One region of the Aeromicrobium changchenzhani genome, then DNA from elsewhere that is predicted to be linked to it. Evidence: riboswitches for the same ligand, from Rfam matches in the RefSeq annotation. Region 1 holds a riboswitch; the other holds the start of a gene.

Region 1 (5,238 bases):
CGTCAACGACGTCGCGTCGGCATTCGACTGGTCCGCGCGATGGTGACAAGGAGTGCGCCGAGCCCGACCCTCTTCGCCAGCGCCACGGTCTGTTCGATCTCCGCCGCTGTCGGTGCCGGCCCGTCGCCCAGCGTATGTCGGTCTTCGATCCAGTTGCCATAACGGTTGATGCCGCCGAGAGTCACCCCCAGCGCGCCAGCAAATGCCGCCTCGACCGGCCCCGCATTCGGGCTCGGATGGTGTCGGGCGTCGCGTCGCCATACGGTCAACGCGGCGCGCGAACTGCCGCCGACAGTAGGCGCGAGGAGGGTCGTAAGCACTGCGGTCAGTCGTGCGCCGGGAAGATTGAGCAGGTCGTCCAGCCGGGCCGACGCCCAGCCAAAATTGCCATAACGCGCATTCCGATGCCCGACCATGGCGTCGAGTGTGTTGGCTGCGCGGTATGCCAGCAGCCCGCTGATCCCGCCAATTGCACCCGCCACGAGCGGCGCAACCACGGCGTCTGACGTGTTTTCAGCAATTGATTCGATCGTCGCCCTTGAGATCTCCGCAGCATCGAGTTCGGATGTGTCCCGACCGACCAGATGCGTCAGTTGTTGCCGTGTGGCAGGAAGGTCATCGGTGGCGAGCATTTGATGGACCGCGACGCCCTCCCGACCGAGCGAATTGCCGCCGATCACCGCCCAAGTTGCCAGCGCCGTGCACGCGGTATGGATGATCGGACGACGCCGGATCAGTCGATCCGCGACGCTGCCGACCAGCCCCACCGAACCCACGAGAACCAGCGAATGGAGCACTCCGCGCGCACGGCTATCGGCGTAAGTGCGTCGCTCGACCGCGGTTGCCAGTTGGCCGAACCCAGCGACCGGATGAAACCGGGTCGGATCGCCGAACACTCGATCGGCGGCATAGCCGAGCGCCAAACCTGCGGCACGAGATCGGCTCATTCATACACCGTCAATGGGCAATTTTGCCGATACGATGAAATCATCATGAGCGAGACAAAATGAAGGTTTTGGTTACCGGGGGAGTGCGCTCGGGCAAGTCGTTCCATGCCGAGTCGTTGCTGATCGCTGAGGCCAGCGTCACTTATATCGCACCCGGCCCATCGGTCGAGGACGATCTCGATCCGGACTGGGGGGCACGGATCGCCGCGCATCAGGCGCGTCGCCCGGCCCATTGGCATACCGTCGAGACCCATGACTTGAGTTCGGCGATCGAGCAGGCCGAGGGCGCAGTGCTGATCGACTGTCTGGGCACTTGGCTCACCGCGCTGCTCGACGAGTTTGACGTGTGGGATGCGATCCGCGAGGACTGGGAGCCGAAGGTCTTCGAACGTGTGGACGCAGCAGTTGAGGCGTGGCGCGCCAGCAGCGCGACCCTGGTTGCCGTCACCAACGAAGTCGGTATGGGTGTGGTTCCCGAGCACCGATCCGGCCGGCTGTTCCGCGACTTGCTCGGCACCGTCAACCAACGATTCGCCGCCGAGTGCGATGAAGTCCTGCTGGTCGTTGCCGGACGCACCTTGAAGCTTTGAAGCGTTACAGCACTTTGAATGGGGACAGTGCTTTGAAGCGATCAAGGAAGTATGTCGGCCAGTAGTGCGACATTGCTCAGCAACAGTGCGGCCGAACGGACGAGCGGCACCGCCGCCATCGCTCCGCTGCCTTCGCCGAGTCGCATTTCGAGGTCGAGAATCGGCAGGATGCCGAGCTTCTCCAACGCGAACGATTGGGCCGGCTCGGGTGATCGATGTCCGGCCGCAAACCAGGCAGCGGCGCCGGGAGCGAAGCGATCGGCCATGATCGCGCAAGCGACCGAGAGGACACCGTCGATGAGTACCGGGATTCCCGCCCGGGCAGCGGCCACCATATAGCCGGTCGATGCGGCCAAATCCGCGCTGCCGAGCGATTGCAACGTCGCAAATGGATCATCGGACCGATCGCCAGTGCGGTCGAGGGCTGCTTGAACGACTTCGATCTTGCGTGCCAACCCAGCTTCGTCCACGCCGGTGCCGAGCCCGGTGACCTCCGTCGCGGGCAGTCCGAGTGAAGCGGCGATCAGCGCGGCAGCGGGCGTGGTGTTGCCGATTCCCATGTCGCCGCTGATTAGCATTTGAGCGCCGGCCGCGATCTCCTGTGCGGCCACGGTTGCGCCCGCGTTGAGTGCTCGAGTCGTCTGCTCGGCAGTCAACGCATCTTCGAGATGGATCGCACCGCTCGAACGGCGGATTTTAAACTCACTGACCGCCGGATCAGCCCCGGCGAGATCGTCATCGACGCCGAGATCGAGTACTCGAACCGATACACCGTGCTGGGCAGCAAGGACCGAGGCACCGGCCTTACCTGCAAGGAACAGCCGCACCATTGCCGGCGTGATTTCTTTCGGATAGGCCGAGACCCCGTGCCCCGACACCCCATGATCACCGGCAAAGATGACGGCCCGGATATGGTCGACCGGCACGGGTGGGCATACCCCCTGGGTGGTCGCGACCCAGACTGCGAGGTCGCCGAGGCGACCGAGCGCTCCGGCGGGCGTGGCCAACCCGGCTAGCCGCTCGGTCGCCGCCACCCGGGTTGCCGCCGACGGAGCAGCAACCGGGGTGGCGCCGTCCCACGCAGTGTTCACAGTCGGGTTGTTCACAGGCTGGCAGCAAACTCTAGACGCGTATTGGAGAGGACGTCTCGCTCATACAGTTTGCCGACCAAGCCAGTCAGAATGATCCCGATCGAGCCCCACATCGTGGCCAGGGTGATGAGCGATGCGCGACGAAAATACCACAGCGTGTCGGCTGGGAAGTCGCCCACCTCGTTGACCGTTGGCATCAACTCGCCGGCGAGGACCACGGTCGCGAGGTAGACGGCGATGCCGGTCAGTACGGCCTGATAAACGCTCAACGTGGCCAGCAGCCGTCGGGTGAGGAGCACTGCAACGACAGCCGCTACGACGGAGATGACCAGGTAGGCGAAATACTCGCCGGTGCGGGCACCGATCGTGTCGGGCTCACCGACGGCTGGTGGTGTCGAGGGGTATTTGATGAATGGTACGAACGCGATTGCGATAAACCCGAGCAGTGCAATCAGTGCGGTCGATTGGCTTGGGCGCAGTCGACCAATGCGGCCGATGGCGGCGGCGGAAACGAGGGCGACAAGCCCGCCGAGGGCGACACCGACTGAGATCGTTCCGGTGGCCAAGCCCCAGGTGCGCTGATTGTGGCGGGTGACCACGGTTTCGCTCTCCTCGTGGTGATGCCCAGCAGTTTCGGCCGGATCCGCCGCTTCAGGCGCGGAGTGCGCTTCTTCGACCGCGATGGCGGCGTTTACGTGTGGTTCGCCGACCTGATGGGCGACGAGAAAAGTGAAGAAGCCGGCGAACAGTCCGGCAATGAGTCCACGGATGAGAATGTTGCGTACGGTCATGATGATTCCGATCAGGGATGACGAGTAGGCCGAACCCACAAGTGGGTTCGGTTGCTCAGGGAAGGGTCAGTGGCAGGGGAAGCCGAGCAGGTGGCGTCCGTCGTGGACCCACTCGTGGACGGCATTGCCAGCTGGGATCGAGATTGCGCCCTGATCGGCGCTGATGAAGAACAAAACGATGAGCGCGAGCATTCCGAAGAACAGCGCCCACGGGGCAATCTTTCCGATGGGTATCGAAGGAATCTCGAGTTCGGGGGTGATTGCGGGGGATGCCGATGACATGGAGACCTCCAGTAGGGGATAAAACGCGTCCCATTGAGTGAAAACTCAACCTGAGTGTCTGACTTGGCCTTGCGGCTTCACAGTAGCGCGACTGTGCCGGATTCTCACCGGCTTCCTCAGAGTAAGCAATCGCACTCTATCGCGCGCTGATTTAGTCGGTCAATGGCGTAGCAGTCACGACTTCGACGGCGCCACTTTCGGGGTTGATTGAGGTGATCGAGCAATTGGCTGGCAACTCGGGGCGAAGTCCTGCGAGCAGCCCTATTGCGAGTCCAATTGTGTCGCCATGGCTGACCACAACGATCCTCCCGGAAGTGTCGCCAGCCAAGAAAGTATGGATGCGGGTGAGCACGTCGGGGATCGATTCGGTGAGATCCTTCTCGGCTAACAATGGGGTGATGTCATAGCCGAGGCTGAGTCGCGCGGCGATTGCGTCGGCGGTCTGCGTCGCTCGTGCCGCCGGCGACGACACGATGCGCGTGACGCCACGATCGGCCAGAAGTTCGGCGACTGCGACAGCTTGTTGCTGCCCGAGTTCGGTTAGCGGCGGATGAACAGCCTGCCCCTGCATGCGGTCGAAGACATTCCAGGTCGACTGGCCATGACGGACCCAAAGGATCATGGCATCAAGCCGTCGATCGACGCGACTGAACCGATTACGGTCACTGCGGGAGGCTTGATCTCGGCGGCCGATCCGGCGGCAGCAATCTTTGTCAGTGACGCCCGTACGACCCGCTGGCTCGGCAGTGCACCGTCGGCGATTATTGCGGCCGGTATCTCGGGGTCCATACCGGCATCGATCAGCGCGGTAGTGATTGCCGGCAGATTCCGTACCGCCATCAGCAGGACGAGGGTTGCGCCGGAGTTGGCAAGCGCGGCGTAATCGAGGGTTGAATCGGGATGTCCGGGTGGCACATGGCCTGAAATGACAGTGAAGGCTTGGGTGAGGCTGCGGTGGGTGACCGGGATATTGGCGGCCGCGGGCGCGGCGATTGACGAGCTCACGCCCGGGATCACCTGGCTGTCGATGCCAGCGGCAAGGCAAGCGATGAGTTCTTCACCGCCGCGACCGAAGACGAAATTGTCGCCGCCCTTGAACCGGACCACCGTGCGGCCAGAGCGGGCATGGTCGATCAGGAGCTGGTTGATGTCCTCCTGGCGCGCTGACCGACCACCGGGGATTTTGGCAACATCGATGATCTCGGCGTCCGGTCGGGCCCATTTGAGGGCGGCCAGCGGCGCCAGTCGATCGGTGACGATGACGTCAGCGCGTTCGAGCGCCTCCCGCCCGGCGACGGTGAGCAGTCCGGGGTCGCCGGGACCGCCGCCAACGAGGATGACCTGACCGGCATTGCTTGCCGGTGTCGGAGCGAGCTGCGCCCGGGCCGCTCCAACGCCGAATTGGATCGCGGCCAGGTCGGCGAGCGTAGGTTCGCGTTGGTCCCAGGTGACTAGGCGACGGTCCACCAGATCAGTCACCGTCGCCGAAACGGTCGGTGCGACGACCAGGACGATTGCCCGCTGCTCAAGGAGGTCT
Region 2 (5,238 bases), 1.4 Mb from region 1:
CGACGAAGGACGTCGTCGCAGGGTCAACATGGTGCGAACGCAGACGCTCATCACTCGCCTCCGAGCTGGCTGGCGTGCCGTAAAGGGCGAAGACAATCGCGTCGATGATCGTCGACTTGCCCGCTCCAGTCGGCCCGGCGAGCAAAAAGATGCCGCTGCTGCCGAATTCGGAGAAATCAATGCTGAAAGCCCCAGCAAAAGGACCGATGCCTTGAAAGCTGAGCCGGTGCAACTGCATCAGGCGCTCCGCTTCGTCGATCGAACGTCGTCATAGGCCGTCTGGAGAACGTCGATCTCCGCTGGCGACGGCGCCACACCGGTCGCATAGGTCACAAACTCTTTGAGGACATCCATCGGATCGGTCGATGAATCGATCTTCGGTGCAGAGACGTATTGGCCCGGCTCAGCGGGTACATGTTGGATGTCGACCGCACCGGGGTGGCGGGCTTTGACCTTGGCATACATGCCATCGGGATAGGCGGTGTCAGTGATGCGCACGCGAAGAAAGGCATTGTCGAGCTCATCTTTGTCGGGGTCGAGAACCTCCGCCATGGACCCACTGATTGTCCTGATCGGGTGAGGTACGGGCGTGGGGATGAGCGTCACCACAATTTTGTTGTCGTCGATGTCGAGCAGCGTCGATGACTTGATTCGCCCTTCTTCGGAGAAGGAGTAGGCAAGCGGCGAGCCTGAATAGCGCACGATCGGACCGCGGGGACGTGCGGTGATCTTCTGTGGGCTGTGAAGGTGGCCGAGCGCAACATAGTCGACGCCATCGAAAACTCCCGATGGGGCGACGTCGACACCACCAACTTTGATGTCACGCTCGCTCGAACTGGCCTCGCCGCCAGCCACAAAGGCGTGCGCCATGACGATCGCCGTCGGCTTGCCGTCGCGCCCGGCAAGGTCGGCGCGAACTGTGGTCATGGCCGCCGTCAGCACTCCCTCATGGGAGCGGGCTGGCAGCTCGGCCCCATCGGCCACGAGCGATACCCGCGCTGCATCTGGATCAAGATAGGGAATCCCGTAGACACAAACGGCACCGTCGCCGAGGACGACCGGCTCACCGATGTTCGAGGTGTCAGCCAGGATCTTCAGGTTATCGTTCATGAGTTCAGCGGCGAAGCCGAGTCGTATCGATGAGTCGTGGTTGCCCGGCGTCAAAATCACCGTCGTCAGCTGGCTCAGTCGAACCAGCGCCGATGCGAGCAATCGGACTGTCTGCACTGACGGAACAGAGCGATCGTAGACGTCGCCAGCCACGAGCAGCGCATCGATCTCGTGCTCCTCAATGACGCTGGCCAGATGGTCGACGTATGCGCTCTGGTCGTCGTGCAGGTCAACACCGTGGAATGTACGGCCAAGGTGCCAGTCGGAGGTATGCAGGATTCTCACACCGCTCACGGTAATGGGTGCCACCGACAGCGTCATGAGAAGAAGGTGTCAGGAGAAGAAGGCCTTGCCGCCCGGCGGTGCGGGCGACTGCGCCGAGTCCTGATCGGTGAATGGCGTTGCGCGAGCGAAGGCACGGTCGACTTCGGCGCCCGCAATCACCCGATATGGAAATGCCGAACGCGTTGCCTTGCGCGCCAACTCAGCGCTGGGCAGTTCAACATCGGCAGCGCATACGAGGACGTTGCCGAAGCGACGCCCCTTGAACGTGGCCGGTTCGGCACTCAACATCAGCTGAGCGAACTCGCCTCGAAGCCCGGCGAGCACTCTTCGTAGATAGTCGAATGGGGCGCGATCGGCCAGGTTGAGTAGAAACATTCCGCCCGGTTGCAGGACGGCTGCAACCTGCGCGAGCGCTTCGACGGTCGTCAACTCCGCTGGCACGCGGGCACCATCGAAGGCATCGAGAATCACGACAGCCGCATAATCGGCGCGCATCGCAGCGAGCCCGGCTCTGCCGTCGATGCCGCGCACCTTAATGCCTGAGCGTTGGCGCAGCGGCAATTGTTCACGAACGAAGGCGGTCAAAGCCTCATCGGGTTCAAGCACAATCTGCGGCGACTTCGGCCGGGTCGCTGCGACATATCGCGCCAAAGTCATGCCCGCTCCCCCGATATGAATTACGCGAATCGGCTGGCGCTCCGGATCGAATGCCTCAAGCGCATCTGCCATCCGCTGGATGTAGTCGAATTCAAGCCACTCTGGATCGTCCAAATCGACATATGACTGATCGGTTTGTCCCACCTTGAGCAGGTAGCCCGTCCCACGGTCGCAATCGGCCTCGAGCGTGAAATCAGAATCGTCGTTTGGCACGCCGGTCACTCTAGTCGGCGGCAACCGCGCCATATCGCTCGAAGTGGATAGCGGCTTCGAGCGGGCGTTTCTGCCGCCACCCATGTCGCTCGAGATCGGGCTTGTCCTGGAGTTGCGTGATGTTGCCGACACATAACCATGCAAGCGGTCGAATGCCGTCGGGGATGCCGAGGAGATTGGCCAGGAATGGCTCACGGTAGAACGAGACCCAGCCGACCCCGAGGTCCTCGGCAGTTGCCGCCAGCCACAGGTTCTGGATGGCCAGGCAAGTTGAATAGAGTCCGGCATCGGCAATCGCATGCCGTCCCAGGATGTGGCTTCCACCCCGACCTGCGTCATAGGTCACGACGATCCCCAACCCCGATTCCATGATTCCCTCGACCTTGATTTTTGCGAACGTTCGGCGATGCTCGGCATCAAGGCTTTCATCAAAGCTGCGACGTTCGGCCTCGACGTGGTCGCGAAACCGTTGGCGGGTCTCCCGGTCGCGCACCAGGACAAAGTCCCAGGGTTGGCTGTGTCCAACGCTGGGCGCCGCGTGGGCCGCCGCGAGCACACGTCGCAGCGTTCTCTCCTCAAGCGGCGTGCCAGTGAACTCGGCGCGTACGTCCCGGCGTCGAGAAATGATGTCGTAGAGGGCTTCGGTATTCATAGGGCTCCCGCACAGATCGATGCGAGGCCGGTCTCCGGACTTCCCGTCAACATCGGCCGGTCGCCTTCCCAGACCGAGGTCCAGTGGCTGCGTGAACGCGTGACCGGCGACTCGAGATCACCGTAGCGGGCCCTGTGCCGGATTCACACCGGCTTTCCGATTCTCTCCTTGCGGAGCACCTCGCAGGTTGTTGCCAGCAAAGATCCTACTCATGGGGCGACGTCGTAGAGTCCGGGTATGGAGTTGAGTTCGGTGCGGGTCGACGTCTGGACGTGGTCCGTGCGGTTGTACAAGACCCGTTCGGCAGCATCGACCGCGTGCAAGGCCGGACATATCCGGCTGAACGGCAAGAAGGCTAAGCCGTCGCAGGCGGTCAAGATCGGCGACCGGATCGAAGCGCTCACCGGCGACCGCGAGCGGACCCTAGTCGTGACGAAACTCCTGACCAAGCGAGTCGGCGCACCGCTCGCAGTCACCTGCTTCGACGATCACACCCCGGCGCTTCCGCCGAACGAAGAGCGTCCATCAGTTCCGACCCGCGATCGCGGCGCCGGGCGGCCAACGAAGCGCGACCGACGTCTGATCGAACGGCTTCGCGGCCGCTGAGCTCGCTAAGTTCAGGCATTGACCGGTTCAGGCCACTGATGCCAATACAAATGGCAGAACTGCCGATGCACCTTGTTGACGGAGCAGCCGAGCCGCGACCGTGATCGTCCAGCGGCTGTCCACTCGGTCATCGATCAAGAGGATCGGCTCCCCCGCGTGCCTTGCGAGGCTCTCGGCAAGCTCAGGCCCGATGGTGAACTGATCCCACACGTTGGCCAATCGGAAGGCGCTGTTGCCTCCCGACTCACCGACTGGCCCGTCACCGATTGGGCTGAGCGTCCCAATCAATGGCAACTGGCCGCGCTGTGACAGCCACTCCGCAACCGAGGTGATCAGCTTCGGGTGACGCCGCGAGGGCATCTGGACGATCGCGGTCGGACGTTCGCTCCAGCTCCAGCCAGCTAATACGCGTATGCAGGCATCCAACATCACCGCACTGGCCGATATGTCCTCTGCTCCTGCGGCAAAAGTCTCGCGGAGCGCAGCGCCCCAACCCAGATCGGTCAATCGTGCCAAGGCGCGACCTGGCTCGGCACGTTCGTCGGGTCGGATCTTGCCCTTGACTGGGGCACCGAGCCGTTCGGCCCCGGTCGGCCACTGTGCCCGCGGTTCGATCACGAGGCCGACCCGGTCCAGCGCCGCGCCCGCGGTCGACGTCGCCGTCGCCGCAACGTCAGTGGGAAACCAGATGCCAGCACAGCTGTCACACCGGCCGCACGGTGCGGCAGTGGGATCGTCGAGATCGCGCTGGAGTGCTTGCATACGGCAGTTGCTGGTGTTTTCGTAGTCGAGCATCGACTGTTGTTCGGCTAATCGGGCCGTTGCAATACGCGCATAACGATCGGCGTCGTAGACCCAAGGCTCACCGGTGGCGACCCATCCGCCCTGCATCTTGCGCACCGCGCCGTCGACGTCGAGAACCTTCAACAACAACTCAAGTGGCGTGCGTCGAAGGTTGACTCGTGCCTCGAGCGCCGGAGTGGAGATCGGCTGGTCGCCGAGCGCATCGAGCACTCGGGCGGCCTTGTCCTCATCGGGCATCGACGACGTGGCGAAATAGGTCCAGATGTCGCGGTCCTCACGACCGGGCATTAACAGCACATCGGCGTTTTCGGTGGCGCGGCCCGCGCGACCCACCTGCTGGTAATAGGCAACCGGCGACGAGGGGGCACCCAGATGAATGACAAAACCCAAATCTGGCTTGTCGAAGCCCATACCGAGCGCGCTGGTCGCGACGAGCGCCTTAAGCGTATTGGCCTTAAGCATGCCTTCAGACTCTTGCCGCTCGTCCGGATCGGTCCGCCCGGTGTAAGCGCGCACTGCGTGGCCGGCCTCGCGCAGCAGACGTGCCGTGTCCTCGGCCGCAGCTACCGTCAACGAATAGATGATGCCACTGCCGGGCAGCTCGTCCAGATGTGTCAACAACCAGGCCAGGCGTTGCCGCGAGTCATCAAGACGCAGCACACCGAGTCGCAGCGATGTGCGGGCCAGCGAACCACGGATAGTCAGGACATCGCCATCGGCGCTACCGAGTTGTTCGGCGACATCAGTCACAACACGTTCATTCGCGGTCGCTGTCGTGGCCAAAACCGGGACGGCCTTCGGCAGGCCAGCGATCAGCTCGGCTAAGCGACGGTAGTCCGGGCGAAAATCATGGCCCCAGTCCGATATGCAATGGGCTTCATCGACGACCAGCATGCCGATGCGGGCAACCA

What was found. A riboswitch is a leader RNA that binds a small molecule or an ion and turns the genes downstream of it on or off. The one in region 1 is predicted to bind cobalamin.
Region 2: linked by a shared signal. The riboswitch ahead of bluB (5,6-dimethylbenzimidazole synthase) and the one ahead of AC2YB9_RS16765 (CbtB domain-containing protein) in region 1 are both predicted to bind cobalamin.

The regions. Positions count from the first base shown of each region.
Region 1 covers NZ_CM172480.1:3,321,444-3,326,681, reverse strand. Annotated here, with positions in the region: gene AC2YB9_RS16790 (cobalt-precorrin-6A reductase) at 1-46, shown strand, start outside; gene AC2YB9_RS16785 (cobalamin biosynthesis protein) at 3-947, opposite strand; gene cobU (bifunctional adenosylcobinamide kinase/adenosylcobinamide-phosphate guanylyltransferase) at 1,007-1,537, shown strand; gene cobT (nicotinate-nucleotide--dimethylbenzimidazole phosphoribosyltransferase) at 1,579-2,628, opposite strand; gene AC2YB9_RS16770 (CbtA family protein) at 2,640-3,419, opposite strand; gene AC2YB9_RS16765 (CbtB domain-containing protein) at 3,486-3,701, opposite strand; cobalamin riboswitch at 3,737-3,866, opposite strand; gene AC2YB9_RS16760 (histidine phosphatase family protein) at 3,853-4,323, opposite strand; gene cobA (uroporphyrinogen-III C-methyltransferase) at 4,320-5,108, opposite strand; partial or broken gene AC2YB9_RS16750 (NAD(P)-dependent oxidoreductase) at 5,115-5,238, opposite strand, start outside.
Region 2 covers NZ_CM172480.1:1,949,625-1,954,862, forward strand. Annotated here, with positions in the region: gene AC2YB9_RS09905 (AAA family ATPase) at 1-238, opposite strand, end outside; gene AC2YB9_RS09910 (exonuclease SbcCD subunit D) at 238-1,431, opposite strand; gene AC2YB9_RS09915 (spermidine synthase) at 1,444-2,265, opposite strand; gene bluB (5,6-dimethylbenzimidazole synthase) at 2,276-2,917, opposite strand; cobalamin riboswitch at 2,926-3,115, opposite strand; gene AC2YB9_RS09925 (RNA-binding S4 domain-containing protein) at 3,155-3,523, shown strand; gene AC2YB9_RS09930 (RecQ family ATP-dependent DNA helicase) at 3,551-5,238, opposite strand, start outside.